3 regions of the Psychrobacter sp. D2 genome follow, and region 1 is predicted to be linked to each of the others. Evidence: predicted binding sites of a transcription regulator. Region 1 holds the regulator's gene; each other region holds the start of a gene.
The links. The regulator PhoB, encoded in region 1, activates phosphate uptake and scavenging genes when phosphate is short. The targets are predictions, from matches to a motif close to TGTCATNAANCTGTCATAA.
Positions count from the first base shown of each region.

Region 2: H0262_RS06135 (NAD(+) kinase) is a predicted target of PhoB. The motif match lies at 1,002-1,020, and genes of this name have one in related genera.
Region 3: H0262_RS13250 (DNA translocase FtsK) is a predicted target of PhoB. The motif match lies at 1,108-1,126, and genes of this name have one in related genera.

Region 1 covers NZ_JACDXZ010000010.1:56,233-58,516, forward strand. The annotation lists gene asd (archaetidylserine decarboxylase) at 1-66, opposite strand, end outside; gene dtd (D-aminoacyl-tRNA deacylase) at 253-708, shown strand; gene phoB (phosphate regulon transcriptional regulator PhoB) at 856-1,560, shown strand; gene phoR (phosphate regulon sensor histidine kinase PhoR) at 1,682-2,284, shown strand, end outside.
Region 2 covers NZ_JACDXZ010000003.1:320,433-322,716, reverse strand. The annotation lists gene H0262_RS06140 (Bax inhibitor-1/YccA family protein) at 22-744, opposite strand; gene H0262_RS06135 (NAD(+) kinase) at 1,042-2,046, shown strand; gene H0262_RS06130 (YeaC family protein) at 2,101-2,284, shown strand, end outside.
Region 3 covers NZ_JACDXZ010000009.1:3,896-6,179, forward strand. The annotation lists gene trxB (thioredoxin-disulfide reductase) at 1-466, opposite strand, end outside; gene H0262_RS13250 (DNA translocase FtsK) at 1,191-2,284, shown strand, end outside.

The DNA.
Region 1 (2,284 bases):
GCGCCCTGCGACTTTACTGATTTTTTGCTGCGGGACAAATTGCTGTAAGGTAGTAAATACATTCATAATAGATGACCAAAGTAGGGATTAAAAATAGTTATTAAAATAAAAAGTTGTATTAAAAAATCATAGATAGGCAGTTTTATAGCTAGATTTATTTATAAACATAATCGTAAGTACATGCACAGATAATTGTATTTTATCATGGTCCGCAGCAGACTGTATGACCATAATCGTTAAAGGAAGTAAGCAATGAGAGCTCTTATTCAGCGAGTCAAACATGCCAGTGTCAGCGTTGATGGGCAGGAGGTTGGTGCTATTGAACAAGGTGTGCTGGCCTATATCGGCTTGGGACACGATGATAACCTACAAAGTGCGCAGCGGATGATTGATAAAATCCTCACCTATCGTATTTTTGACAATGATGATGATCCTGCCAAGTACGGCAAACTCGATAAAAATGTCCAGCAAGTCGGTGGTGGGCTATTATTGGTCTCACAATTTACTCTGATGGCAAAGACGGATAAAGGTCGCCGCCCTGACTTTGGTCGCGCAATGGCACCTGATATGGCTCAAGCTTTATTTGCACAATTGGTTGATTACGCAAAGACGCAGTATTTAACGGTTGCAACGGGTCAGTTTGGCGCTGATATGCAAGTGTTGAGTGTCAATGATGGACCATTAAACTTTTTATTAGAAGTGCATTAAGTCATTAGCATGGCTACTAAGTATTATAAATTTAAGAGTAAATGTCATTAAGCTGTCATAATTAAGTTCTTTAATAAAGGAACGCTTATCTGCGTTTACTACTGCTTTTATAAACTCTATTTTGTCCTCTAACACTAAGAATACACTATGTCTAAAGAGCAAATTTTGATTGTTGAAGATGAAGACGCCATTCGGGAAATGGTCGTCATGACCCTAGAGATGGCAGGCTTTGATAGTTTGCAGGCAGCAGATGTGTCAGAGGCGCATCAACAAGTGGTCGATCATCGTCCAGCGCTGATTTTATTGGACTGGATGTTGCCCGGTGATAAAAGTGGTATCGATTTTTGCCGTATGCTAAAAAGCGATACGCTGCTCGCCGAGATACCGGTTATTATGTTGACCGCCAAAAGTGAAGAAGACAGTAAAGTGCATGGTCTTGATGCAGGCGCTGATGATTATATGACCAAGCCGTTCTCGACCCGTGAGCTTATCTCAAGAATCAAAGCGGTATTGCGACGTAGTAACGCGCTAAGCGGCGACAAACCTATCAATATAGGCAGGCTAACTTTAGATGCCAAAAGCCAACGCTTTATGGTGGGTGATGACATTATCGATATGGGTCCGACAGAATATCGTTTATTGGCGTTTTTTATGAGCCATCCTGAGCGCGCTTATACCCGTGCTCAGCTGCTCGATCAAGTATGGGGCGGTAACGTCTACATCGAAGATAGAACCATTGATGTTCACGTAAAGCGTTTGCGCACATTACTACGTCCACATGATTGTGATACATTAATACAAACGGTACGCGGTACAGGTTATCGATTCTCTAGCCGTATCGAAAAAGGGTAATTGCTAGCAATATGAATATTGTATAGTGTCGCCTTTTAATAGTGTCACCTTTTAATAGTGTCGCCTTTTATCGGGAGCGGCCAATAGTAGAAAAATTATAAAAAATAATGGATAAATAAAAATGCCTATCCAAGATAATGAGCAAGGTGCCACAAATCAACTTAAAAAAATCAGAAGTGCTTTACGAGCATTACGTGATGCCGTGATTTTGCTCAATGACGATGATGGACTTGAATGGTGGAACCAAGCGGCGCAGGATTTATTATTGTTGCAATCCTCAGATAAAGGCAGGCGCATTTTTGACTTCATTCAAATACCTGAATTTATTAAGTATTATCAGGAGGCAACGACGCTTAATAACGATGCCGATGCCGACGAGAGTGTGCATATCGTCTCTTGGCAAGACCCAAACCGCTATCTAAAGTGTGAGCTGACGCCATTTGGCGATGAAAAACTACTAATCATTTATGATGTGACCCGTTTGCAGCATTTAGAAGCGATGCGCCGCGACTTTGTGGCCAATGTCTCGCATGAGCTACGTACACCATTGACGGTCTTGATGGGATATCTGGAGAATTTCTCTGATCAGCCAGATATGCCTGCGAATTGGCGACGCGGTTTTGAGCTGATGACTCAGCAAACGGCACGCATGAATAGGGTGGTCAATGACTTATTGCTACTGTCTCGCATCGAAATCGAAGAAACCCATGCGTTTAATGATATC
Region 2 (2,284 bases), on a different contig from region 1:
GACTATCGAACAGCTATTTGACTAATCTTGTAGATAGCTTAATAGACGCATAAATTCGATATACATCCACACTAGCGTTGCAAGAAGACCAATACTGAATAACCATTCGTAGTCTTCTGACACACCCATTGCCACACCACGCTCAATATTATCAAAATCTAATAACAGCGTAAAAGAGGCGATAACAATCACAAATAAGCTAAAGCCAATAGCGATAGCGCCACCTTCAAACAAGAAAGGCAAGCTTGAACCAAATGCTAAAGAAAGTACCCACTGCGCCACATAAACTAGCATGATAGCGATCAAGGCTGAGGTGACGATTGAGCGGAATTTTTCAGTCACTTTAACCAAACCTGAACGGTATAGCCCTAGCATAACGGCTGCGGTGACAAAGGTCGCACACATCGCAGTGACAGGCACGCTTGGGTACATGCGCATAAAGAATAGCGAGATGCCACCTAAAAAGATACCTTCTAATAAAGCATAAGGTACGGCAAAGGTTTTGGCTTTTTGCGGTTTAAAGGTAATGAAGATCGCTAAGCCGAAAGCAGCAAACATACTACCAAAGGCTGCCATCGTGATAAAACCTTGTGATAAACCTGCCATCAACGCATAAAAGAAAAATCCAATACCAGTAATCGCCGATAAGCCAAGCAATAAACTGGTTTTTTGAATCACGCCCTTCACTGTCATCGGCGCACCGCCGACGGCAAGCTCTGCGCGACTGACAATAGGATTGGCCATAAAGTTGTCCTCAATAAAATATAAATAATAGTTATGTCAGCTACTTTAGCAAAATCGCCATTATTGTCAACGGTGTTTACGTGACAGCGTATAAGGCTTTGCGCAACTATTGAGTCGATTTCGCTCCTATACACAGCGATATCAAATAGCTAGATAGATACGCCCAAAACAGCGTATGTTGGCTTTTATATGGGGTCAATTACGACCGTTAACAACGATAATTGATAAACAGGCTAGTCTAATCGCCCATTTCTCGTTATCATTACTCTGTAATTTACCATCATGCCGAGTCGTTTTATGGAAACCTCAGCGCAGTCCGCAAGATTGCCGCACCTACATGAGTCAGAGCTGTTCCACGCTATCAAAAATCCAGCTTTTCGCCGTATTGGCTTGATGGGACGTGCTGGAAAGCGCAGCGTAACCCAAAGTCTTGGGCAGATTGCCCAGATAATTAACGATATGAACCTTACGTTGATTATGGATGTGCAAACCGCTAACTTGCCAACTCTGAATCTCACTGATATTGAGAGAGTCAAAATTGTTAAGCGTAGCCTTATCGGCGAGATTTGTGATTTGGTCATCGTGGTTGGCGGTGATGGTTCTATACTCCATGCTGCCGAAGCACTAGCGCGTTATCGTGTACCTGTCTTGGGGGTTAACCGTGGTCGCCTTGGTTTTTTAGCCGATGTCAAACCTGATGAAGCGGCGTTTAAATTGCGCCAAGTACTGATGGGCGATTATCAGTTAGACCATAGATTTTTACTGACGATGGAGATTCGTGAAGGTCGTAAGATTATTCATGAAGACATGGCACTCAATGATATCGTGTTGCACGCTGGTAAGTCTGTCCATATGATTGATTTTCAGATGAAAATCGATGGGCATGATGTCTATCGGCAGCACAGTGATGGTCTCATCGTAGCGACACCGACGGGCTCGACAGCTTATGCGCTCTCTGGTGGTGGTCCTATTATCCATCCAAGCATGGATGCCATATGTTTGGTGCCTATGCATCCGCATACGCTGTCAAGTCGCCCTATTGTGGTCAGTGGCACCAGCGAGATTTGTATTCGTATTCACGAGGACAACCGCACCCAGCCGATGGTCAGTGCTGACGGTAAACCAAGCACGCCGCTTGAACAAGAGCAGCGTCTATATATTCGTAAGCATCCGGACAAATTAACCTTGCTACATCCGCCAGGGTTTGACTTTTATGAAGCGTGCCGGACGAAGTTACACTGGAATGTGCATGCTGAGGAATTCAGTCTCGACGCTGATGATGATATCATGGACGATGAATAAGCGTCTTTATTAGACAAAAATGTGATATAAAAATAGTAGTGGAGAGTAGGCACGATGGACAAACAAACGATATTAGCAAGCCTAACACCTGAAGTGGTCGATAAATTTCGTATGGCAATTGAGCTTGGCAAATGGCAAGACGGTCGTAAGCTGACTGCTGAGCAGCGCGAGACCTGTATGCAAGCCGTGATGGTATGGGAGCATGAACATCTGGCGCCTGCTGAGCGAACTGGCTATA
Region 3 (2,284 bases), on a different contig from region 1:
TAACTGCCACTTTTTGGTCTTTATAAAAGAAGCCATCACAAGTTGCACAAGCAGAAACGCCAAGACCACGGAATTTGGTTTCTGACTCTAGACCTAGATACTGTGCTGATGCGCCGGTTGAGATAATAAGAGCATCACAGGTGTAATTGCCGTTATTACCGGTTAGCTCAAAAGGACGCACATTTAAATTCACAGCATTAACATGATCATAAACCAGTTCAGTACCAAAGCGCTCGGCATGGGCTTTCATACGCTCCATTAATGCAGGACCAGTCAAATCATGTGCATCACCCGGCCAGTTATCGACTTCGGTCGTCGTCGTGAGCTGTCCGCCGACTTCCATACCGGTGACCATAACAGGCTTTAGGTTGGCGCGTGCTGCATACACAGCAGCAGAATAACCAGCAGGACCTGAACCTAAAATAATGAGTTTTTCGTGGCGTGGAGCAGTATTATCAGTTGCCATAAAATTTCCTTGCTAGAGCAATAAATGTGAAAAGGTTCAACGTTAAAATAATAAGTAGATATTATAAGTATTATAAAAGATAAGCGTAAAAATGACGACGTATCTGGTTATTATCGTTGCTATGTGATAATAACATAAGGGCTAAAAGCAAAAAGTGCAAGTTTGCTAAAACAAATATGGGTATCATTAGAACTAAAGTATCTGAAGCTTGAAATTTTAGTACCAAAAATGAGCCCATATTCAAATATAGTCAGTGAAATGTGATATATAAACGTCATGTACTGCTGGTATTAATTTGTCTTGCTTGCTGTACCTACGCAGACAGAGGCTATAAAAAATTTATATCAGCAGTAACGTAGAGCTTTAATATATTTTGGTTAGATGCTAATGCAAAAAGAACAGGCATCATTTTTTACTAGCTGCATTTTTGGCTAAATCACTACTGGATTGATTTTCTTATGCGCTTTATTGATAACACGGTCGCCATGGCAGCTATGTATTTGTTATTATAAGAAGTTGTATGCCGCGCACAAAACAAAAACAGCAATGCGGTCAATATTTTGTCGTAGTATTTTAGATAAAGTTTTTGTGTTATTACGCCACATCAGTCGTAACCTATTACAGCAGTTTCTATCAGGAATTTATGTCAGCATGATTAAGCTTAATCATGGTTTGACGACTATTGAGTATTCATGACGAGTATTAACAACAAGGCAGATCTTACGTGATATCAGCACCAATTATTGATTACTTAAAAAAGGGCATATTTACCCTACTGGGATTACTCCTCGCGGTTTATTTGTTCGTCATTTTGATGACTTATACCGGTAATGATCCTAGCTGGTCGCACATCAGTAGTGATATGACGACCATTAATAATATGGGCGGCGAGATGGGCGCATGGCTCTCAGATTTGCTGTATAGCTTCTTTGGTTTTGGTGCGTGGTGGTTACTGGCGTTTCTGGTTTATGAGTCAGTACTGATTTGGTGGGACAATAAACCGACGTTTTGGTTATTACGCTTGGTTGCTTATGTGTTTTTAATATTGAGCAGTAGTGCATTATTTGCCCAACTGATCGCATTGGTACAGCAGGTAGCAGATCCGATGTCGTCAGGTCTCAAAGGCGTTGCTGGCGGTATTATTGGTCTTGAGCTACAAGCGAGGCTAGCACAGCTATTATCGCAGTGGGGGAGTGTGACGTTTTTGGCAGTGTTTGTCGCTATTACGACCACCTTTGCCTTTAATATTCATTGGATGAGTATTTACGAAAAATTCAAAACTTTGTCTTGGTTTGGGTCAGGTGTCAAAAACCTTGATAGCAGCCTTGATGTTAGTCAAATAACACAAGAAGACAATGCTACTAGTGCTGCCGATAAACAAGGTCGTGATACAGCAATAAGTGAGACTGATACTCCAGAATATGAGCAATTGCCTCTTGAGTTGCAAGTGGATGAACAGGTTAAAAATAAACAGAAAGACAATAGAAGTGGTCGTTTTAATAGCGCATTGACAGACTTTTTATCGTCTTCAGGATTGGGTGCCAGTGTAAAAGCCTCTATGGTAGCCGCTGCGCAAGTTGCCAGTGAAAGTACCAAACGAGAAGAGCAGCTGCAAACTGCAGCCGCTACGACGACTAGCAATAGTGCTTTTAATCTAAATAAAACATCAGTACCTGCTACCAATGCTACGCCAATGCCTATCAGAAAGGTTGAGCCAAGTTTTGCATGGAATGATGCCAATACCGTCGATGATTTACTGGCAAATCAGATAGCAAATGAGCAAGATACGATCCCTTACGATGTCGTAAACGCTCCCTA